DNA from 4 places in the Streptomyces fractus genome. Region 2 is predicted to be linked to each of the others. Evidence: riboswitches for the same ligand, from Rfam matches in the RefSeq annotation. Region 2 holds a riboswitch; each other region holds the start of a gene.
What was found. Region 2 has a riboswitch for cobalamin ahead of ACP4E5_RS43100 (ABC transporter substrate-binding protein). Riboswitches for the same ligand answer to the same signal wherever they lie in the genome.
Positions count from the first base shown of each region.

Region 1: linked by a shared signal. The riboswitch ahead of ACP4E5_RS17565 (ribonucleoside-diphosphate reductase subunit alpha) and the one ahead of ACP4E5_RS43100 (ABC transporter substrate-binding protein) in region 2 are both predicted to bind cobalamin.
Region 3: linked by a shared signal. The riboswitch ahead of nicT (Nickel transporter NicT) and the one ahead of ACP4E5_RS43100 (ABC transporter substrate-binding protein) in region 2 are both predicted to bind cobalamin.
Region 4: linked by a shared signal. The riboswitch ahead of ACP4E5_RS43990 (ABC transporter substrate-binding protein) and the one ahead of ACP4E5_RS43100 (ABC transporter substrate-binding protein) in region 2 are both predicted to bind cobalamin.

Region 1 is NZ_JBMYHI010000002.1:3,501,824-3,507,535, forward strand. Features, by position in the region: gene mctP (monocarboxylate uptake permease MctP) at 1-1,247, shown strand, start outside; gene ACP4E5_RS17560 (GNAT family N-acetyltransferase) at 1,352-1,852, shown strand; cobalamin riboswitch at 1,916-2,046, shown strand; gene ACP4E5_RS17565 (ribonucleoside-diphosphate reductase subunit alpha) at 2,174-4,525, shown strand; gene ACP4E5_RS17570 (ribonucleotide-diphosphate reductase subunit beta) at 4,525-5,544, shown strand; gene ACP4E5_RS17575 (class I SAM-dependent methyltransferase) at 5,624-5,712, shown strand, end outside.
Region 2 is NZ_JBMYHI010000002.1:9,015,484-9,021,195, forward strand. Features, by position in the region: gene ACP4E5_RS43095 (FecCD family ABC transporter permease) at 1-371, opposite strand, end outside; gene ACP4E5_RS43100 (ABC transporter substrate-binding protein) at 458-1,534, opposite strand; cobalamin riboswitch at 1,565-1,706, opposite strand; cobalamin riboswitch at 1,848-1,970, shown strand; gene ACP4E5_RS43105 (hypothetical protein) at 2,032-2,157, shown strand; gene ACP4E5_RS43110 ((2Fe-2S)-binding protein) at 2,154-2,828, shown strand; gene ACP4E5_RS43115 (amidohydrolase family protein) at 2,945-4,129, shown strand; gene ACP4E5_RS43120 (hypothetical protein) at 4,352-4,645, opposite strand; gene ACP4E5_RS43125 (VOC family protein) at 4,685-5,083, opposite strand; gene ACP4E5_RS43130 (helix-turn-helix transcriptional regulator) at 5,177-5,712, shown strand, end outside.
Region 3 is NZ_JBMYHI010000002.1:8,200,331-8,206,042, reverse strand. Features, by position in the region: gene ACP4E5_RS39315 (VOC family protein) at 1-708, opposite strand, end outside; gene ACP4E5_RS39310 (class I SAM-dependent methyltransferase) at 808-1,518, opposite strand; gene rho (transcription termination factor Rho) at 2,049-3,194, shown strand; gene ACP4E5_RS39300 (GNAT family N-acetyltransferase) at 3,224-3,715, shown strand; gene ACP4E5_RS39295 (inorganic diphosphatase) at 3,781-4,284, shown strand; cobalamin riboswitch at 4,288-4,518, shown strand; gene nicT (Nickel transporter NicT) at 4,550-5,668, shown strand.
Region 4 is NZ_JBMYHI010000002.1:9,210,179-9,215,890, forward strand. Features, by position in the region: gene ACP4E5_RS43975 (L-threonylcarbamoyladenylate synthase) at 1-278, shown strand, start outside; gene ACP4E5_RS43980 (ABC transporter ATP-binding protein) at 280-1,056, opposite strand; gene ACP4E5_RS43985 (FecCD family ABC transporter permease) at 1,053-2,066, opposite strand; gene ACP4E5_RS43990 (ABC transporter substrate-binding protein) at 2,126-3,181, opposite strand; cobalamin riboswitch at 3,218-3,407, opposite strand; gene ACP4E5_RS43995 (FCD domain-containing protein) at 3,416-3,682, opposite strand; gene ACP4E5_RS44000 (hypothetical protein) at 4,040-4,303, shown strand; gene cynS (cyanase) at 4,313-4,759, opposite strand; gene ACP4E5_RS44010 (phosphoinositide-specific phospholipase C-related protein) at 4,881-5,712, opposite strand, start outside.

The sequences.
Region 1 (5,712 bases), 5.5 Mb from region 2:
GCCTCTCGCTCGCGATCGCGATCACCGGCATCCTCGCCACGATGCCCTACATCGCGCTCCAACTGGTCGGCATCCAGGCCGTGTTGGACGTGATGGGCGTCGGCGGCGGCGACGACACCAACTGGTTCGTCAAGGACCTGCCGCTGCTGATCGCCTTCGCCGTGCTGGCCGCGTACACGTACTCCTCGGGCCTGCGGGCCCCGGCGCTGATCGCGTTCGTCAAGGACGGCCTGATCTACCTCGTGATCGCGGTCGCCATCATCTACATCCCGATCAAGCTGGGCGGCTTCGAGCACATCTTCGCCGCGGCGAGCGACAAGTTCGACGCGGCCAACAAGGCGGCGGGCAAACCGGTCGCCGGGCTCGCTCCGGGCTCATCGGGTACGTGGACGTACGCGACGCTCGCCATCGGCTCCGCCCTGGCGCTGTTCATGTACCCGCACTCGATCACGGCGACGCTCTCCTCCAAGAGCCGCAACGTGATCCGCCGCAACACCACGATCCTGCCGCTGTACTCGCTGATGCTGGGCCTGCTCGCGCTGCTCGGGTTCATGGCGATCGCGGCCGGGATCAAGGTGCAGAACGGGCAGTTGGCGATTCCGCAGCTGTTCGAGGACATGTTCCCCGACTGGTTCACGGGCGTCGCGTTCGCCGCCATCGGCATCGGCGCGCTGGTCCCGGCGGCCATCATGTCCATCGCCGCCGCGAACCTGTTCACGCGCAACATCTACAAGGACTTCATCAAGCCGGACGCGACGCCCGCGCAGGAGACCAAGGTCTCCAAGCTGGTGTCGCTGCTCGTGAAGGTGGGCGCGCTGGCCTTCGTCCTCACCATGGACAAGACCGTCGCCATCAACTTCCAGCTGCTCGGCGGCATCTGGATCCTGCAGACCTTCCCGGCCCTCGTCGGCGGCCTGTTCACGCGCTGGTTCCACCGCTGGGCGCTGCTCGCCGGCTGGGCGGTCGGCATGGTGTACGGCACGCTCGCCGCGTGGGGCGTCGCGTCGCCGACGCAGAAGCACTTCGGCGGCTCGTCGGCGGAGATCCCCGGCATCGGTGAGATCGGCTACATCGGCTTCACGGCGTTCGTCCTCAACGTCGTCGTCACCGTCGTCCTGACCTTCGTCCTGAAGGCGGTCAAGGCCCCGGACGGCGTCGACGAGACGACCCGCGAGGACTACACGGCCGACGCGGGCGACAAGGGCGTCCAGGTCGACCTGCCGATCACGGCGGGCGCCGGCCACTAGTCGAGCCGTACACGCGCGTGTCGGGCCCCTCCCCCGCGGAGGGGCCCGACGCATTTTCCGGAAAGCGTTGCGACCAGGGCCGGGGGTCGCGTAACCATGGCGTCGTGATCAGAACAGTGCGCCCCGATGAGTACGCCGCGCTCGGCGAGTTGAGCGCCCGCGCCTATCTCGGCAGCGGCCTCCTCGCGTTCGGCGAGGACGACTGGTACGCCGCCGAACTGCGCGACGTCGAGAAACGCGCGCGGCAGGCCGAGGTGCTCGTCGCCGAGGACCCGGAAGGCCGGGTCCTCGGCGGCGTCACCTACGTCTCCTCGCACGACCACCCGTACGCGGAGCTGGCGCGCCCCTCGGAGGCCGAGTTCCGGATGCTGGCCGTCGCCGTCGAGGCACGCGGGCAGGGCGTCGGCGAGGCGCTCGTGCGGGCCGTGATCGACCGGGCCCGCGCGGCCGGCAAGACCGCGGTCGTGCTCTGCACCCAGCCGCTCGCGACCGCCTCGCACCGCCTCTACGAACGCCTCGGCTTCACCCGGATCCCGGACCGCGACTGGGCCCCGATCCCGGAAGTGACGCTGCGCGCGTACGAGTTGAAGCTGGCGGCCGACTGAGGGATTGGGCGCGGGAAAGGAACACCGACACAACATATGGGGCTGCCACGAGGACCCGACACAACATGTATGCTCGCTCTCGCTGTCACCACAGGGGAATCCGGTGCGAATCCGGAACTGTCCCGCAACGGTGTGCGTAGGCGTACAAAAGCGCTCACGCGAGTCCGATGACCTGTCGACGGCACGCCCGAGCCGACCGGCCCGGGCGTCGACGACGTCCGGGCCTCGCGGAAAGGGCCGGTGGACGAGGGCCCGCGTTTGCGCGCCCGCGCTGCCACCTCCTCCCCGCAGGCCTCGAGCCGAGCGAGGGAGAGCCTCAACGTGACCATCGCGCCCGCCGAACCGGTCTCAGCCACCCCCCAGGACGGCCCGGGTGCAGCCCTGCTGCGCACCCTGACCGAGCTGACCGCCGATCTCCCCGACGCCGACCCCGGCCGGATCGCGGCGGCCGCGCTGCGTGGCCGTTCGGCGCGGGCCGATGAGGCCGAGCTGCGCGATCTCGCCACCGAGGCCGCGGCCGGGCTGATCTCCGAGGACCCCACCTACTCCCGGCTCGCCGCCCGCCTCCTCACCCGCTCCATCACCGCCGAGGCCGCCTCGCAGGGCGTCACGTCCTTCACCGAATCGGTCGCCGTCGGCCACCGCGAGGGCCTGATCGCGGACCGCACGGCCGAGTTCGTACGCGTCCACGCGGCGCGCCTCGACGCGCTCATCGACACCGCCGGCGACGACCGCTTCGGCTACTTCGGCCTGCGCACCCTGCACAGCCGCTACCTGCTGCGCCACCCGATCACCCGGCAGGTCATCGAGACCCCGCAGCACTTCATGCTGCGCGTGGCGGCCGGCCTCGCGGAGGACGACAGCGTCCGCGCCCTGGACGAAGTCGCCTCCCTCTACGGCCTGATGAGCCGCCTCGACTACCTGCCCTCCTCCCCCACCCTCTTCAACTCCGGCACCCGCCACCCCCAGATGTCGAGCTGCTACCTCCTCGACTCCCCGCTCGACGAGCTCGACTCGATCTACGACCGGTACCACCAGGTCGCCCGCCTCTCGAAGCACGCGGGCGGCATCGGCCTCTCGTACTCCCGTGTACGCAGCCGCGGTTCACTGATCCGCGGCACGAACGGGCACTCCAACGGCATCGTCCCGTTCCTGAAGACGCTGGACGCCTCGGTCGCCGCCGTGAACCAGGGCGGTCGCCGCAAGGGCGCCGCGGCGGTCTACCTGGAGACCTGGCACGCCGACATCGAGGAGTTCCTGGAGCTGCGAGACAACACCGGCGAGGACGCGCGCCGCACCCACAACCTGAACCTCGCGCACTGGATCCCCGACGAGTTCATGCGCCGGGTGAACGCCGACGAGCCGTGGTCCCTCTTCTCCCCCGCCGACGTACCCGAGCTGGTCGACCTGTGGGGCGAGGAGTTCGACGCCGCGTACCGCAAGGCCGAGGCCGACGGGAAGGCCCAGCGGACCATCCCCGCCCGCGATCTGTACGGCCGCATGATGCGCACCCTCGCGCAGACCGGCAACGGCTGGCTGACCTTCAAGGACGCCGCCAACCGCACCGCCAACCAGACCGCCGAGCCCGGCCACACCGTCCACTCCTCCAACCTGTGCACGGAGATCCTGGAGGTGACGGACGACGGGGAGACGGCCGTCTGCAACCTGGGTTCCGTGAACCTGGGCGCCTTCGTGTCCGGTGGTGACATCGACTGGGAGCGCCTCGACGAGACGGTCCGTACGGCCGTCACCTTCCTCGACCGCGTCGTCGACATCAACTTCTACCCGACCGACCAGGCCGGCCGCTCCAACGCCAAGTGGCGCCCGGTGGGCCTCGGCGCGATGGGCCTCCAGGACGTCTTCTTCAAGCTGCGCCTGCCGTTCGACTCGGCGGAGGCCCGCGCCCTGTCCACCCGCATCGCGGAGCGCATCATGCTCGCGGCCTACGAGGCGTCGGCCGACCTCGCCGAGCGGAACGGCCCCCTTCCCGCCTGGGAGAAGACCCGTACGGCACGCGGCGTCCTGCACCCCGACCACTACGACGCGACGCTCACCTGGCCGGAGCGGTGGGCCGCCCTGCGGGAACGCATCGCCGACGTCGGCATGCGCAACTCGCTCCTCCTGGCCATCGCGCCCACCGCCACGATCGCCTCCATCGCCGGCGTCTACGAGTGCATCGAGCCGCAGGTCTCCAACCTCTTCAAGCGGGAGACGCTGTCCGGCGAGTTCCTCCAGGTCAACGCCTACCTCGTCGAAGAGCTGAAGAAGCTGGGCGTGTGGGACGCGCAGACCCGCGAGGCGCTGCGCGAATCGAGCGGCTCCGTCCAGGACTTCACGTGGGTCCCGGACGACGTCCGGGCCCTCTACCGCACGGCGTGGGAGCTCCCGCAGCGCGGCCTGATCGACATGGCGGCGGCCCGCACCCCGTTCCTCGACCAGGCCCAGTCCCTGAACCTCTTCATGGAGACGCCCACCATCGGCAAGCTCTCCTCGATGTACGCGTACGCCTGGAAGTCGGGCCTGAAGACGACGTACTACCTGCGCTCGCGCCCCGCGACGCGCATCGCACGGGCGGCGGGCAACAGCACTGTCCCCGCGCAGACGGCCACGCCCGACCCGGAAGCCGTCGCCTGCTCCCTTGAAAACCCCGAGTCCTGCGAGGCCTGCCAGTAATGACCACTTCTTCCTCGGACAAGAACCTCCTCGACCCGGGCTTCGAACTCACCCTGCGCCCCATGCGCTACCCGGACTTCTACGAGCGCTACCGCGACGCCATCAAGAACACCTGGACCGTGGAGGAGGTCGACCTCCACTCGGACGTCGCCGACCTCGCGAAGCTGTCGCCGGGCGAGCAGCACATGATCGGCCGCCTGGTCGCGTTCTTCGCGACGGGCGACTCGATCGTCGCGAACAACCTGGTCCTCACCCTGTACAAGCACATCAACTCCCCCGAGGCGCGGCTGTACTTGAGCCGCCAGCTCTTCGAGGAGGCCGTGCACGTCCAGTTCTACTTGACGCTGCTCGACACCTACCTCCCGGACCCGGAGGACCGGACGGCGGCGTTCGCGGCGGTGGAGAACATTCCGTCGATCCGCGAGAAGGCCGAGTTCTGCTTCAAATGGATGGACTCGGTCGAGCAGCTGGACCGCCTGGAGTCCAAGGCGGACCGACGCCGCTTCCTCCTCAACCTGATCTGCTTCGCGGCGTGCATCGAGGGCCTGTTCTTCTACGGGGCGTTCGCCTACGTGTACTGGTTCCGCTCGCGCGGCCTGCTGCATGGCCTCGCCACCGGCACCAACTGGGTTTTCCGCGACGAGACGATGCACATGAGCTTCGCGTTCGACGTCGTGGACACGGTCCGCAAGGAGGAGCCGGATCTCTTCGACGACGAATTGCAGCAGCAGGTCACTGACATGCTCAAGGAAGCCGTCGAGGCCGAGCTGCAGTTCGGGCGGGACCTGTGCGGCGAGGGCCTGCCGGGCATGAACACCGACTCGATGCGCCAGTACCTGGAGTGCGTCGCCGACCAGCGCCTCCAGCGCCTCGGCTTCGCGCCGCTCTACGGCTCGGAGAACCCCTTCTCCTTCATGGAGCTCCAGGGCGTCCAGGAACTGACCAACTTCTTCGAGCGGCGCCCTTCGGCCTACCAGGTCGCGGTCGAGGGCTCGGTCGGGTTCGACGAGGACTTCTGACCGCAAGCAGGCCGAAGGCCCGGCGGACGGCACATATGGGGATGCGCCACCCGCCGGCCCTTCGCCACAATTTCGAGGCATGACGGCACCCCAGGTCGCAGACGAAGTCATCGCCTACTACTCCACCCGCTACGACGAGCACGCCCGGCTGGCCTCGTCCGCCGCCGG
Region 2 (5,712 bases):
AACACGCCGATGCCGAACACGATGACCGCGACCGCGCCGAGCGAGGCACCGGAGGAGACACCGAGGAGGTACGGCTCGGCGAGCGGGTTGCGCACCAGGGCCTGGAGCGCGGTGCCGACGACCGCGAGCCCCGCCCCGGTCATCGCGCCCAGCAGCACACGTGGCGCCCGCACGTTCAGCACGATCGTCTCCCGCGCCCGCGACCAGTCCGCGTCCCCCCACCAGTCGGCGCCGAGCGCGTGCGTGACGATGCCCCACACCTCACCGGGCGGCACACGCACCGAGCCGATGGCGAGCCCGGCGGTGAGGGAGACGAGGAGCAGGGCGGTGAGCAGGGTGAGTGTGGCGGTCAGGCGCGCTCCCTGTCCCAGGAGAGCCCCCTGTCCTGGGCGCGCTCCCTGTCCCGGGCGTCGCCGCCGCACGTCCGTCGCTTGCTCGTCGGCCACCACGGGCGCCCTCACTTGAAGCTCTCCGGGTGCAGCCCGCGCGCCAGGCCCTCCACCGCGTACGCGGACCGGACCCCGACCAACGTCGCGGTCAACGGCAGCACCACGAACCGCTCGTGCTTGATGGCCGGGACGTCCGCGAGCGCGGGCTGCGCGAGCAGGTACCGCTTCTTCTGCTCGACGCTCTTGTCGCCCGCGTAGTCGTAGATCGCGATGACCTCCGGCCTGCGGGCGACCACCTGCTCCCAGGAGACGTCGCCGAACACGTCGTCCAGATCGGCGAAGACATTGCGACCGCCCGCCTGGTGGATGAGCTGCGTGCCGAGGCCCTTGCCGCCGGCGGTGAAGGCGGACTTGTCGCCGCTGTCGTACACGAACACGGGGACGGCCGGCTCGCCCCGCACGGCGGCGTTCGCCTCGGCGACCCGTGCGCGCAGGTCGGACACGAGGGCGTCGGCGCGGTCGGAGACCCCGAAGATCTTGCCGATGGCACGTATCTCGGCGTAGGTGTCCCGCATGGTCACGTTCTTCTCGCCGCAGTACTCGCGGTTGAGGTACGTGTCGATGCCCGCGTCGGCGAACGCCTTGCGCGAGCGGCCCTCCTTCTCGTCGAACGCGCTGGAGTAGCCGCCGTAGACGAAGTCGGGTTCGGATTCGAGGACCTTCTCGAACGAGGGTGCTCGCGCGGCCAGTTGGGGAACGGACTCGTAGTCCTTGCGCAGGCTCGGCAGGACGGCGGAGTCGGGGAACGACGTGCCGACCATGCGGTCCTTCAGGCCGAGGGCGAGCATGAGTTCCGCCGGATGCTGATGGATGGTCACCACGCGGGACGGCGGCTTGTCGTACGTCGTCTTGACGCCGCAGTCGTCGATGGTGACAGGGAAGCCCTTTGTGATCGACGACTGCGGGCCGTCGGCGTGCTCGGAGGCCGGCCCGGACGGGCCGCAGCCGGCGGCGAGCACCGTCGTCGTCGACAGCGCGGCGACGACGGCGGCGACGCGCACGACGAGGCGCCGCCGTCGCGCACGGGGTCGTGGCAGGGCATGGGGGAGTGAGAGGGCATGGGGACGGTTCGGACCGTCGTACACGTGAAGCCTCCTGCGGAGTCCGCGCTCCTCGGAATGGGCCCGCGACGGGTCAGTGACCTGACTCCCGGGCAGCGCTGACTCGCGCTGCCCGGTCACAGTGGCGGGACCGTGCCGGATTCGCACCGGCTTCCTGTCTCCCGTCGCGGCGATGACCTGGCGATAGTACGCAGTGAAGGGCAAAAGGCAAAGGCGAGGCAAAGTGGGGTGGCGTTCAGGGGAGTTGGCCACGCGGCCCACGCGGCCCACTCCGCCCCACGCGGCCCGGGCGGCGACGCGATGGCATGATGTCCGTGAACACGGGCGACGGCGGCCCGAGGAAACCGGTGCGAATCCGGTGCGGTACCGCCACTGTGATCGGCGAGCGGATCCCGGAAGAGCCACTGCCCCGCGGGGCGGGAAGGCCGGGACGAGCGCGGACCCGAGAGCCAGGAGACTCACGCCGTCGCCTCCTCGAAGCGATCCGGGGCGGAACTCCCCGGCGAGAGGGAGGATGCGGCATGGCTGAACGCCTCGCCGAAATACTGGCCCCCGTCACCGTCACCGTCACCGTCACGGACCAGGCAGTTCCCCGCCACGTGGTCGTGTGCCGCGCCGACGCGCCGCGACGGGTCAGGACCTCATGAACGAGGTGCCGTCGGAACACGTCACCGAGGCGTTGCACGACGTGGCGTCGCGACTCGGCGGATTCTTCGCCCTCGACACCACCGCGACGCGGCGGCTTCCCGACGCACCGCTCACCCGCGCCGGTCTCGCCGAACGAGCCCGGACGGTCAACGACCGCTACGCGACAGCCGAACCCCGCATCGGCGTCTCCATCGCACACCTGGGACTCGCGGCCCGCCTCTGGTCACCGGTCCTCGCCTGCGCGCTCGTCCACGGGATCGTGCCGACGATGCGCACGGTGGAGTGGTCCGGGGACGGCTCGGCCCTCCGCCTCCCCCGCCCCGAGGGACGACGCGCGGCGGAACTCCCGTCCCTCGCCGAGGCCATCCACGCGGAGGTCGACGGCGTCCTGGAGCGGGTCGAGAACGGCCTCACCGTCAAGGTGGCGCCGCGCCTCCTGGCCGGCAACTCCGCGTCCGCACTCGTCGGATCGGCGGCTCAACTCCTGAGATCCCGGCCCGACTTGCGGACGGAACTCACGCGCCTGACACGGGAGTTGCTGGAGACCGGCCGGTTGCGGGACACGGGCCGGATCACCGGCCCGGATCTGACATTCCGGCGCCGTAGCTGCTGCCTGTTCTACCGGGCCCCCAACGGCGGCATGTGCGGGGACTGCTGTCTGGTGCGCTGACGATGACAAGACACAGCGGCGCCGGGTGGCGCGTGCAGCCGAGAGCTCCTCGCTCTTTCTGATGTGCTGCGTTCCAGCAACCGACGTCCACCGCACGCGAAAGAGAGCCGCGCCTCATGCTGATCACCGCCGCGCAAGTCCTGGCCGGACCTGATCGTCACGCAGTCGCCGACGCGGCCGTCCTCGTACGCGGAGGTGTCATCGCCCGCGTAGGCCCGCGCGCAGAGGTCGAGCGCCAGGCACACCCCGACGAGCCGCGGCTCGACTTCCCTTCCGGGACCGTGCTCCCGGGCCTGATCGACGCCCACGTGCACCTGTGCTTCGACGCGGGACCGGACCCCGTCGCCACGCTCCAGGAGCAGGATGACGAGGCGCTGTTCGCCGCGATGGCCGGTCGGGCGCGGCAGTTGCTCAGCGCCGGTGTCACGACGGCCCGCGACCTCGGCGACCGCAACGGCCTCGCCGTACGGCTCGCCCAGGACATCAAGGAGGGCTCAGCCGTCGGTCCGCGCGTCGTCCCGGCGGCGACGCCCGTCACCCCGCCCGGTGGCCATTGCTGGTTCCTCGGCGGTGAGGTCTCCGGACCCGACGAGGTCCGGCAGCTGGTCCGGCGCAACGCGGAGGGCGGCGCCCAGGTCATCAAGGTCATGGCGACCGGCGGCGGGCTCACCAAGGAGGGTGCCGAGAGCTGGGAATCCCAGTTTTCCGACGAGGAGTTGGCGGCGCTCGTCGACGAGGCGCACCGCGCCGGGCTGCCGGTCGCCGCGCACGCGCACGGCGCGGACGGCATCACCGCGGCGGTCGCGGCGGGCGTCGACACCATCGAGCACTGCACGTGGATGACGGCCGACGGATTCGAGGTCCGCGAGGACGTGCTCGCCCAGATCATCGAGCGGAACATTTACGTGTGCCCCACGGTCGGTCCGCACTGGCGGATGCTGCCGAAGTTCTTCGGCGCCGAGCGCGCCGAGGCCATGTTCGACGCGGTACGTCGGATGGCCGAGGCCGGCGCGCGGCTGATCGCGGGCACCGACGCGGGCGTCCAGCGCGCCGGGTTCGACGGCCTGCCCGCCGGTCTCACGTTCTACGAGCACCTGGGCCTGCCCAACGACCGCGTCCTCGCGATGGCCACGACGGAGGCGGCTCGCGCGCTGGGCCTGGACGAGACGACCGGACAACTCACCCCCGGCTACACCGCGGACGTCCTCGTGGTGGACGGCGACCCGCTCACGGACCTCGGGGCACTGCAGTCCGTGGAGACCGTGATCGCGGCGGGCAGCCGCCACGAACCCGTACGGTAACGCGCCGCCGATGAAGGTGAGTTGGTCAGTTCTCGGGGTCGCACGGGTCGTCGTCCTCCGCCGGCGGCCGGGTGTCCGCCGCCAGGCAGGAGGAGTACACACGCGTAGGCGCCGGCTCCGGTTCCGGTTCCGATGGGGCGACCAGGGCGACGGTCAACCCGGCGGCAGCGAGAACGACAACCAGCACCGCCGATGAGGCGAGCCAGAGCCAGGCGCGGCGGGTCACCACTCACCGCCGAAATGGTCGTGGAGTGCGTCGTCGCAGTCGTCCTCGCCGGGATTCCGGATGCGCGAGAACGCCACCACTCCGCCCTTCTTGCCTTCCCGCTGGTTCTTGGCCAACTGCCCCTCGATGCTCCTGATCAGCTCGGCGCACTGGGCACTGACGGGCTTCTCGGGCGGCGCCTCGGGTTCCGAGGATCTGTTGAGCCCATAGGTGGCAGCGAGGCCGGTCGCGCACAGCACCGCCCACGTGGCGATCCAGGCGCGGCGGCTGTTCGGTATCGGTCTCGGCACCCCGGCATCCTACGAGCGCCGGGGCGGACTCGAAGGGCGTCAGAGGGCGAACTTTTCGATGGCCGCCGGGGTGGCGGGGGTGAAGAAGTTGACGAGGTTGCCGTCGGGGTCGCGGAACAACAGCGACCGGTTGCCCCACGGCATCGTCGTGGGCCCACTGACGAAGTCGGTGACGAAGCCGGTGAGGTTCTGGTGAACGCGGTCCACGTCGTCGACGAGGAACTCGGTGATCACGCTGTGGTTGTCCGCCGGGCGGGCAGAGCCCGGGGCGAACAACGGGACAGTGCGGGTGCCGGCGATCGCCAGCGTGGCACCCCCGGTGCTGAGTTCGGCGAAGTCCTCGGTGGCCCACCTGGCCCGTGCGCCCGTGGCCCGCTCGTAGAACTCGACGAGGCGCGCGACGTCGCCGGTGATGATGCGGATCGAGACGAAGTCCATGGAGATCTCCTTGGCTGTGCTGGAGGCGTGCACGTCGCAGGCTAGGAGAAATAGGGGACAGAATCGGTCCTGTATTCGCGTTAGGGTGCGAACATGCCTCGACCCACTGGCCGCGTGCTGACCCTCCTGGAACTGTTGCAGTCGGGCGGCACCCGGACGGTGGCCGAACTCGCCGACCGGCTCGGCGTCGAAGGCCGCACCGTGCGGCGGTACGTGAACCAGCTGATCGACCTGGACGTGCCCGTGGAATCGGTGCGCGGACGCTACGGCGGGTACCGGCTGGGTCCCGGCTACCGTCTTCCTCCGCTCATGCTCAGCGAGGACGAGGCGCTGGCCGTACTGCTCGGCCTGGTCGCCGGCCGCCGCGCGGGACCGACGACGGCGCAGTACACGGCGAACGAGACGGCCTCGGCGAAGATCCGGCGGGTACTGCCCAAGCACATGGCCCGCCGCCTCGACACATTCCTGGAGGCTCTCGCTTTCACGGACAGGGCCGGCGAGTTCGACACCCCGGACGCCGAGGTCCTGCTCACCCTCGCCGATGCGGTGCGCCACCGGCGACCGGTCTCGATCCGCTACACCGACCGCGTCGGACGCCCCAGCGAACGCACACTGCACGCGTACGGGAT
Region 3 (5,712 bases), 820 kb from region 2:
CCGCCCGAAGGGCGTGTCGATCGGCCCGAAGTGCAGCTTGCCGCCCAGGCGTTGGACGGTGGCGACCGCCGCGTCGCAGTCCTCGACGACGAAGTACACATTGACGTACGAGGGAACGTGCGGCGGGAAGTCGTCCGTCATCTGCATGCGGCCCATGACCGGCTCGCCGTTCAGTTCCCAGACGTCGAAGTCGATCTGGTCGTCGTCCATCTTCTTCACGCCGTAGCCGAAGACGGCCGGGAAGAAGGAGTCGGTCCGTGCGGCGTTGCGGGTGTTGACCTCGGCCCAGCAGTACGCGCCCGGCTCGTTGACCTTCTCGAAGCCCTCGTGTGTGTCGGGCTGCCACACGCTGAAGACGACGCCCGCGGGGTCCTGGGCGGTGACCATCGTGCCGAACGAGGCGACCTGCATCGGGTCCGTCATGAGGCTGCCGCCCGCGTCCTTGATCCGCTCGGCGACCGACGCGATGTCCGCGGTGGCGAGGTACAGGTTCCAGGCCGGGTGCACGCCCTCCGCGCCCGGCATCTGCGGCACGAGCGCCGCGACCCGCTTGCCGTCGGGCGTCCTGGCCTGCGTGTAGTTGCCGAACTCGGCGCTGCCCTCGTCGTAGGTCCAGCCGAACAGCTCCGTGTAGAAGCTCTTCGCGGCCTCCAGGTCGGGGAACATCGCGTCGGCCCAGACCGGCGCGCCTTCAGGACGAGCGGACATGAGGCGACACCCTTCCGTCGGTCGCCGGGCACGGCGCGGCCCGGCAGGTATGGGTACACGCTAGGCGCGGCGGGGCCGGGACGCGATCCGGCGGGCCCGTCAGCGGCGGATCGCCACGACCAGCCTGCACCGCGGGCTGCCGTCGGGCCGCTCGCCGAGCTCGGGCAGGGCGTGCAGCGCGACGTCGAACCCGGCGCGGTCCAGTTCCCGCCGTACGTCGCCGAGCCGGAACGGGCGGTAGTACATGACGAACGGGGGCCGCCACACGGCGTTGCGCACCCGCATCGCGGCGTCGAAGCCGAGCATCGCCCAGTAGCCCGTCGATCCGGGCCGCGACGGCGCGGGCAGCGGGAACGCGAACCGGCCGCCGGGGCGCAGCACTTGGCACACCTGGGCGAACAGCCGCGGCCACTCGCGCGGCAGGAAGTGCCCGAACGCCCCGAAGCTCACCACCAGGTCGAAGACCTCGCCGAAGGGCAGCGCGAGCGCGTCCCCGCGGACATGGTCGGCCGTCGGCTCACCGCGCCGCGCGACGTCCAGCATGCCGCCGCTGAAGTCGACGCCCACGGCCCGCCCGACGCCCGCCTCGCGCAGCACGCGCAGGCCCGCCCCGGTCCCGCAGCACAGGTCGAGCCCGGTGCCGTACGGGCCGAGCCCGGCGAGCGCGCGGCCCACCGCGTCCAGCACGACGTCCGGGGTGCGGAACGGCGTGTGGTCGAATTTCGGCGCCAGCAGGTCGTACCCCCGCTCGACCGAGGACAGCGCCTGAACGGCCAGCTCGCGGAGGGTGGGGCCCTGATCGGTGAACATGGCGGATCAGCATAGGGCGCACCGGCTCCGAAGTCGGGGCTTGCCGCGCGACGGGGGTCGGGTGGTACGGTCATGGCGGTACACGTGCTCGCCCACTTCGAGGCGCCGGTACCGAATCTCATCTCTTCAGCGCTCCCCGGCAGACGACTTTCCGTCGCCGAACAGCGCACGTCACCCCTGGTCAGCGGCTTCTGGCGGGCTCTTCACCCGTAGCCGCGACACCAGGTTTCCCCGGCCGCGGGGCGCGCTCCAGCGCCCCTGCCACTCGCCGGATCCCACCCCTTCCCTGCCCCAGGGCCCTTCTGACGGATCTTGCTGGAGTCGCGGGCCCTGGCACGCACATCTGCCGCGTTGTCGTCGGTTGCCAACGCTCCGCGTTGACGCCCTCCTCCGCCTTGCAGCTGCACGCACCAGACCCCGCTCGCGGAGCCGAATGATCCCGGCCCACCGCGTCCAGCCTGATCCGTCAGAAGGACCCTTGTACGCCTGCCGCGTCCGCGGCTCGGCCCGCGAAAGGACCTGTGATCGTCATGACCACGGCCACCACCACGAGCACCACCCCCGCCCCACCCCAAGAACCCGTCCGCGCCGCCGGCGTCCTCGACATCGGCGGGAACGAGCACGGTTTCCTGCGGGCGGCCGACCTGGAACCCACGTCGCACGACGTCCAGGTGCCCGCCCACCTCATCCGCCAACTCGGCCTGCGCAAGGGCGACTTCGTCGAGGGGACGTGCGGGAAGCCGCGCAGTCTCGCGCACGTCGAGACCGTCGGCGGCGCCCCCGCGGAGGCCACCCGCCGCCGCCCGCACTTCGCCGACCTCACCCCGCTGCACCCCAGCGAGCGCTTCCGCCTGGAGCACCCGGCCTCGGGGCTCGCGGGACGCGTCGTCGACCTGTTCACGCCGGTCGGCAAGGGGCAGCGCGGCCTGATCGTCGCCCCGCCGAAGACCGGCAAGACGGTGCTGCTGCAACAGCTCGCCGCCGCGTTCGCCGCGAACCACCCCGAGGTCCACCTCATGGTCGTGCTCGTCGACGAGCGCCCCGAAGAGGTCACCGACATGCGCCGCTCCGTGCGCGGCGAGGTCTACGCCTCGACGTTCGACCGCCCGGCGAAGGCACACATCGCGCTCGCCGAACTCGCCGTGGAGCGCGCCAAGCGCCTCACCGAGCAGGGCCGCGACGTGGTGATCCTCCTCGACTCCCTCACCCGGCTGTGCCGGGCGCACAACAACGCGGCCTCCACCAGCGGCCGCACCCTGTCGGGCGGTGTCGACGCGGCCGCCCTGCACGGCCCGAAGCGCTTCTTCGGCGCGGCCCGCGACGCCGAGGAGGCCGGATCGCTGACCATCCTCGCCACCGCCCTCGTCGACACCGGCTCCCGCGCCGACGACTACTACTTCGAGGAGCTCAAGAGCACCGGCAACATGGAGCTGCGCCTCGACCGCGTCCTCGCGCAGCGCCGCGTCCACCCGGCCGTCGAGCTCACCCCCTCCGGCACCCGCCGCGATGAACTCCTGCTGCCAGCACCCGAGTTGACCGTCGTACGCGGACTGCGGCGCGCCCTGCAGAGCAGGGACCCGGCCGCTTCCTACGAGGCGCTGCTCGACAAGCTGCGCCAGACCCCGGACAACGCCGCGTTCCTGCGCCAGGCGCACTCCACGGTGCCCACCGCCTGACCCCGCCCCGTATGCGTAATACTCGACACATGAACGCGAGCATTACGCGCCGCGGAGGGACCCCGGCGGTCACCGTCCGGCGGGCCACCGCCCGGGGCGCCCGGCGCCTCACCCGCCTCGTGCGCGGCTCCGGCGCCTACCGGGACCCGTACGCCTCCATGGTCGCGGGCTATCGGGTGGGCCCCGACTACATCGAGGCGCACCATGTCTACGTGGCCGTGGATCCGGCCGACGAGCGGGTGCTCGGCTTCTACGCGCTGCTGACCGTGCCGCCGGAGCTGGACCTGATGTTCGTCGCGGACGAGGCGCAGGGCCGGGGCATCGGGCGCCTCCTCGTCGACCACATGCGGGCGCAGGCGCAGGCCGCGGGCCTCGACCACGTCCGCGTCGTCTCGCACCCGCCCGCCGAGGGCTTCTACCGCAGCATGGGCGCGCACCGCACCGGCACGGTCCCCGCGCGCCCGCCGGCCGTCGCCTGGGACCGGCCCGAACTCGAATTCCCCATTCCCCCGGCCGCCTGAGGGGTTCCGCCCTTGCCCGGCAGGCCGCACACTCGGGGGCGTCGGAATGCGGCAAGGAGGCCACATTGGGCAGCAGTCAGGCACGCGCCGAGGCGTTCGACGTGATCGTGGAGATCCCGCAGGGCTCACGGAACAAATACGAGATGGACCACGAACTCGGGCGGATCCGGCTCGACCGGATGCTGTTCACGTCGACGCAGTACCCCGCGGACTACGGCTACATCCCCGGCACGCTCGGCGGCGACGGGGACCCGCTGGACGCCCTCGTCCTGACCGGCGACGCGACGTTCCCCGGCTGCGCCATCGAGTGCCGGGCGATCGGCATGTTCGTGATGAGCGATGAGAAGGGCCCGGACGAGAAGGTCCTGTGCGTTCCCGCGCACGACCCGCGGCACGACGCGACCCGGGACATCGAGGACATCCCCGAGTTCGACCGCCTGGAGATCACGCACTTCTTCGAGGTCTACAAGGATCTCGAACCGGGCAAGTCGGTCGACGGCTCCCACTGGGAGGGCCGGGACAAGGCCTACGAGGAGATCCACCGGGCCCGCGAACGCGCGTCCGGGTAGGTAGTAGGGTGGTCGGGCCGTGGTGCTCGGGAAGACCGGTGACGGCCCCTCAGGGGCCCATTCCGGAGCGGCCCTCGCCACTGTGATCGGGTTTCGGACCGCGCGTCTTTCGAGTCACGCGCCCGGAGCCCGCCGTTCCATCCTGTACGCCACTGGTGGCCGTCGGCCGCTGGGAAGGCCGGAGCGGCGGGCACACCCGTAAGCCAGGAGACCGGCCGCGGCATCTCACGAAGTGATCCACGAGGTGCTGGAGCGTGATCGACGCATGACCCTGCCCGGGAACTCCCCGACCCCTGCCCCGAACTCCCCTTCCCCTGCTTTCCGTTGGCGCCGCGAGGACACGCTGCGCACGGCCGGCCTGATCGCGGTGATCGCCGCGCTGCACGTCGTCGCGTTCGGCGTGCTGTTCCTGCTCGTCGTCCCCGAGCACTACGAAGTGGGCAACAAAGCCTTCGGTATCGGCCTCGGCATCACGGCGTACACGCTCGGCATGCGGCACGCCTTCGACGCCGACCACATCGCGGCCATCGACAACACCACCCGCAAGCTGATGGCGGACGGCAAGCGGCCCGTCTCGGTCGGGTTCTGGTTCGCGCTCGGCCACTCCAGCGTGGTGGTCGCGATGGCGGCGCTCGTCGCGGGCGGCGCGGCGCTCGCCGGCACCCTGATGAACGACGACTCCCGCACCCACCAGGCGCTCGGCATCGTCGGCACGACCGTTTCCGGCACGTTCCTGTACCTCATCGCCGCGCTCAACCTCGTGGCCCTGATGGGCATTCTGAAGGTCTTCAAGGCGATGCGCGCGGGCTCCTACGACGAGCGGAAGCTCGAGCAGCACCTGGATTCCCGCGGGTTCATGAACCGGATCCTCGGCCGCTTCACCAAGTCGATCACCCGGCCGGGGCAGATGTTCCCGCTGGGCTTCCTCTTCGGGCTCGGCTTCGACACCGCGACCGAGGTGACCTTGATGGTGATGGCGGGCAGCGGCGCCGCCGCGGGCCTGCCCTGGTACGCGATCCTGTGCCTGCCGCTGCTGTTCGCCGCGGGCATGAGCCTGTTCGACACGCTCGACGGCACGTTCATGAACTTCGCCTACCAGTGGGCGTTCTCGAACCCGGTGCGCAAGGTGTTCTACAACCTCACCATCACCGGCCTGTCCATCGCGGTCGCGTTCTTCATCGGCACGATCGAGCTCGTCGGCGTCCTGCACGACAAGCTCGACCTGAGCGACGCGGTCACCGGCTGGATCGCCGGTCTCGACCTCGACAACGTCGGGTACGTGATCGTGGGCCTGTTCGTGGTCGTGTGGGTGGCGGCGATCGCCTACTGGCGCCTGGCGAGGGTCGAGCAGCGGTGGTCGGCGCGGTTGGCCGACGCCGGATAAATCGGTTGCCGGGGTGCGCGGCGCGCTGCTGCACTGATCTCGGT
Region 4 (5,712 bases), 190 kb from region 2:
AGAAGAAGACCGTCGGCGTCCGCATCCCCGACCACGTGGTGACGCAGGCGCTGCTCGCCGAGCTCGGCGAGCCGCTGCTGTCCAGCACGCTGCTGCTGCCCGGCGAGGAGGAGCCGCTCACCCAGGGCTGGGAGATCAAGGAGCGGCTCGACCACGCGGTCGACGCCGTCGTGGACTCCGGCGACTGCGGCACCGTGCCCACCACGGTCATCGACTTCTCCGGCGGGGAGGCCGAGATCGTGCGGCAGGGGGCGGGGGACACCGAGCGCTTCGAGTGACTCACGCCGGCCGGGTCGTGCCCAGATAGCGGATGTGCGGGCGGGCGCCGGGGCGGGTGACCTCGGCGCGCACCCCGTACACGTCGGCGATCAGCTCCTCGGTCAGCACGTCGCCCGGTTCCCCGGCCGCCACCACCCGGCCCTCGCTCAGCACGACGACCCGCGCGCAGTAGCCGGCGGCGAGGTTCAGGTCGTGCAGGGCGACGACGGACGTGATGCCCAGCGTGCCGATCAGGTCGAGGAGTTCGAGCTGGTGCTGGATGTCGAGGTGGTTCGTCGGCTCGTCGAGCAGCAGCTCACGCGGCTCCTGCGCGAGCGCCCGCGCGATCTGCACCCGCTGGCGCTCACCGCCCGACAGGGTGTGCCACAGGCGGTGCGCCCGGTCGGCGAGCCCGCTGCGCTCCAGGGCGTCGCGGACGGCCGCCTCGTCGGTCGCCGACGCGGCCTGCCAGGCGCGACGGTGCGGGACCCGGCCCAGCCGTACGACATCGGCGACCGTCAACTCGACCTGCGCGTCGGACTGTTGCTGCACCATGGCGATGCGCCGCGCGGCCTGCTTGCGGCCCACCGAGGCGAGCGGGTCACCGTCGAGCGTGACGACACCGCTGTCCGGGGCGAGCACCCCGGACAGGAGGCGCAGCAGGGTCGACTTGCCCGAGCCGTTGGGGCCGAGCACACCGGTGACGGTGCCGGGCTCCGGCGTCAGGCTCACCCCGTCGAGCACCAGCGCTCCGCCGGGCGACCACGAGACACGCTCCGCGCGCAGCCCCGCCGTCACCGCACACCCCGTCCGCGGTAGAGCACCAGCACGAACGCCGGCACACCGATCAGCGACGTCACCACACCCACCGGAACCTCCTGCGGTTCGAGGACCGTCCGCGCCACCGTGTCCACCCACACCAGGAACACCGCTCCCGCGAGCGCCGTCACCGGCAGCAGCCTGGTGTGCCCCGGGCCCACCAGTGCGCGCGCCGCGTGCGGCAGCACCAGGCCGACGAAGCCGATCGCCCCCGCCGCGCTCACCAGGGCCGCCGTAAGGAGCGCCGTCACGCACAGCAGCACGATCCGGGTCCGGGCCACCCGGACGCCGAGCGTGGCCGCGGCCTCCGCACCGAACGCGAACGCGTCGAGGGTGCGGCCGTACGTCAGGCACACCACGAGCGCGACGGCGAGCACGGCCAGGCACAGCCACACCTCGGTCCAGCCGACCCCGCTGAGCGAGCCGAGCAGCCAGAACAGCACGCCGCGCGTCGTCTCCGCGTCCGCGGAGGTCAGCACGACGAACGAGGTCAGCGCCGAGAACAGCTGCATCGCCGCGACCCCGCACAGCACCACCCGGTCCGTGCTGCCGCCCAGCGTGTGACTGAGCACGAGGACCAGCGCGAACGAGCAGACGGCGCCGACGAACGCGCCGCCCGACACCGACACGGCGCCTCCGCCGAGCCCGAGCACGACGACGAGCACGGCCCCGGTCGACGCCCCCGACGAGACGCCGAGCACGAACGGGTCGGCGAGGGGATTGCGCAACAGCGCCTGCAACACCGTGCCGCACACAGCGAGCCCGGCCCCGCACACCGCCGCGAGCAGCGTCCGCGGCAGCCGCAGATTCCATACGATGCCGTCCCGGATCGGCGAGAGGTCCGAGGTCGCCAGGCCGATCCGTTCGCCGACCGCCGCCCACACGTCGCCGACCCCGATCTGCGCGGGGCCGAGGGTGATCGCGAAGGCCACGGAGGCGCACAGCACGGCGACACCGGCCGCCCAGGCGAGCGTCGCGCGAACGGACATCCGGGAGGGGGTCTTCGGGTGCCCCGCCGCCACCGCTTGCCCAGAGACCGTGCGAGCCGTCACCGCGCGAGTCCGAACTCGCGCAGCCCCGCGGCCACCCGCTCCACACCGTCGACCGTCCGGATGGTCGGGTTCATGGCCTGCCCGCTCAGCCGCACGTACCGCTTCTTCTTCACGGCGGTCATGTGCTTCGTGACCGGGTTCGACTCCAGGAACCCGATCTTCTGCGCGGCCGACTCCGCGGACTGCGAGCGGCGCGTCAGATCGCCGATGACCAGCACGTCCGGATCGCGGTCCGCGACCGTCTCCCAGTTGACCTGCGGCCACTCCGCACGCGTGTCGTCGAAGACATTGCGCGCCCCGAGCTCCTTGGTGACGACGCCCGGAGCGCCGCAACAACCCGCCATGTAGGGCGAGTCGGAGTTGGCGAACCAGTACAGGACGTCCACGCCGTGCGCGTCGATCCCTGAAGTGGCCTTGCGGACCCTGGACTTGAGCTGGTCGATCAGCTTCTCGCCGCGCTCCTCCACGTCGAAGACGCGCGCCAGGTCGCGGATCTCGCCGTACACGACGTCGAGCCCCAGGGGCTCGGTCCGCACGCCGTCCCCGTCCCCGCCGTTGTCCTTGCCGGCGCAGTCACTGGGGGAGAGGTAGGTGGGCACGCCGAGCTTCTCGAACTCCTCGCGTGGCGCCACGCCACCCTTGCCGAGGGTGTACGTGAACGAGGCCGCGGCGAAGTCCGGTTCGGTGCCGAGGACCTTCTCGAACGACGGGTAGCGGTCGGCAAGACGCGGCACCTTCGCGTTGGCCTTCGCCAAATTCTTGGGGACCGGGTCGGTCCAGGTGCCGGTGCCCGCCATCCGGTCCTCGAGGCCGAGCGACAGCATGATCTCGGCGGAGCCCTGGTCGAGGGCGACGGCGCGGCGCGGGGTGTGCTCGACCCGCACCTTCTCGCCGCAGTTGTCGAGCGTGACACCGCCGCGCTTGTCGGCGCTGTCCTCGGTGGCGGCGGTCGTGCCGCACCCGGTGAGCAGCAGGGCGCCCGCCAACAGCGGGGCGCATCGGCGGAGTTGACGTGCGAACAGCACGGAGGTTCCTTCGCGTCCAGGGCTCATACGCGGAGCCGGCCTACGGTCCGCCCCCACGCCACGCGGCACTGGAGGCCGCCAGCAGGTCTTCGGACTCGGGGTCGTCCGCGCGAAGCGCCTTCCCGGGCCGATGTACCGGCCCAGTGGCAGTGGCTCCGCCCGTCACCCTCACCGCTGCGCGTCAGTTCCGGGTTCGCACCGGATTCCCTGACCCGTGTGCGTAGAAAAACACACAAAGGTACGACTGGCTCGGCGAAACTATCACGTGAGGACCGACTCCAGTTGGGGCCGGGTTCCGTCCCTGTGGTGGTCCATCAGGGAGACGAGGCGTTCGTGGTCCCGGACGCGGAGCGCCTCGACCATCTCCGCGTGCTCGTCGACGATCCGCTTCTGTGACATCGGGTCGTGCAGGAGACAGGCTCGGTAGCCGTCGCTCAGCCGCCAGACGCGGCGCGGTTCGGCGACGACGAGGTCCAGGCCCGACGCGGTGAACATGCGGAAGTGGAAATCCGAGTTGAGGCGGGCCATGGCGGTGAGTCCCCGAACCGGCGGGCGGCTCTGGCGGCACCCTCGACGACCTCCTCGCCCTGACCCGCGCCCTCGCCTCGCATGCCGTCACCACCCCGGTCGCCGAGTACGCCACCGCCGACTGGTGCCTCGCGTCCGGCGGCCCACTCCCCGCTGGGGCGCCCACCATCGCCTTCCTCCCCACGGACGCCGCAGGACCGGTCGACGACGGCACCGTCACCGCCCAACTGCCCGCCGTTCCCTGGGCGTCCGGCGCGCACACCCTGCTCCTGGTCCCGGAGACGAGGCCGGCGCGGGCCCGTGGACCATCGACCTCACCGGCCCGGGCGTCACCCGCCACCCGTCCCGACCCGCCCTGTGCGACACCCGTACGAGGCCGTCGACCTGACCGCGGCGCCGGTGACCGCGCCGCCGCCCGGCATACCGTCCCCCGCCCGCATCTGCGCCCGCCTCGCCACCATGCGCGTCCACCTCCTCCAGACCGAGGCCGCACTGAACCACACCCGCGACACCTACCGCGCGGACGCGTCCGAGCCGAGGGACGCCGCCCTGGGGCGGCTGGCCGTCGCCTCGGGAGAGGACCTCCTCTGGGACACCCTCACCGCCCCCGCGCCGCGCTGACCTCGCGGCTCACCAGGTCCGGTACGGCAGGAACTTGCCGTCCAGCGTGACGACCACGCGGTCGCCCTTCGGGTCCTCCCTGCGCGCGATGTCCATCGAGAAGTCGATCGCCGACATGATCCCGGATCCGAACTTCTCCTCGATGACTCCCTTCAGCGTGGTGCCGTACACCTGCACGATCTCGTAGAAGCGGTAGATCAACGGGTCGGTGGGGACCGGGGCGTCCAGCGATCCGCGCGAGGCATCCCGGGACAGCGCGGCCACCGTCTCCTCGTCCAGCGAGAGCAACGCCCCGGCGCGTGCCGCCTGGTCGCGGGTCATGGTGTTCTGGCCAAGGAGTGCGGACGCCGTCCACACCTCGTGCGCGCCGACGGCCTCGGCGATCTTCTCGAAGGTCAGCCCGGCGGACTCCTTGGCGGCCAGGGCACGACGGGTTGCTTCGCTGCGGTCGATCACGGCGACTCCCTGCGGTGGGGCGGACGGTCTCGGCCGACAACTACCGGCCCCCTGTTTCGGCAGCCGTTCCGGTGTGTTCGACTCGCGTAACACGCAGGCGCGCTCCGCGCCCGGCAGCACGTCACCGCTCGTTGTTGAGCGCGTCCACGGCCCCCTGCGCGTCCCCGATCGTCGCGTAGTCCACGGCGACGAAGTTCACCGGCCTGCCGCGCGCCCGTTCGCAGCGGTGCGCCCGGTCCAGGACGTAGCGGCGGGCGTTGACGGTGCCCGCGTCGATGCGGCTGCCGCCGTTGTTGGTGATGAAGTGGTTCAGGAGGAACAGCCGCTTGTCGTCGCCGCCGCGGTGGGGGACGCAGCTCATCTGGTCCGGGGAGCGGAACGTGAACGGCGTCTCCATGCCGTAGCGGTAGAAGTTGCGGTACCAGGGGGCCGGGCCGTCCGCCTTCTCGGCGAAGACGACCAGGCGCCGGCCGCTGTCGATCATCTCGCCGAGCGTCGGCCAGGGCATCGCCGGATCGGCGTCCGGCCGTCGCACCAGCTTCTCCAACCCGGCCTGCTGGAAGGCCTTTTGGGTGTCCTCGCCGGAGATCGCGTCCTGGACGATCAGGGTGACCACCTCATGGGGGTGGTCCTTCATCCAGTCGCCGATCTCGCGCAGCGCCGGCACCAGGGCGATCGCCCCGGCCCGGCACACCGAATGGCACAGCCACAGCCCTTCGCGCGGCGGATTGATCCGGTTGACCGCGGACGTCACCAGGGCCCGCTGCTCGGCCGTGAAGTCGGAGCCGTCCAGGCGCCCGGTGATCTGCTCGGGCGTCTCCCAGCGGTAGGTGTCCAGTTGCAGCGCGCGCACCCCGTGGTCCAACTGCGTGCTGATACGCGGGTCCTGGAGCGGCCCGATGAAGTGGTCGGCGGTCGTCGACATCGCGTTGTGCGAGGTCAGATACGCGACC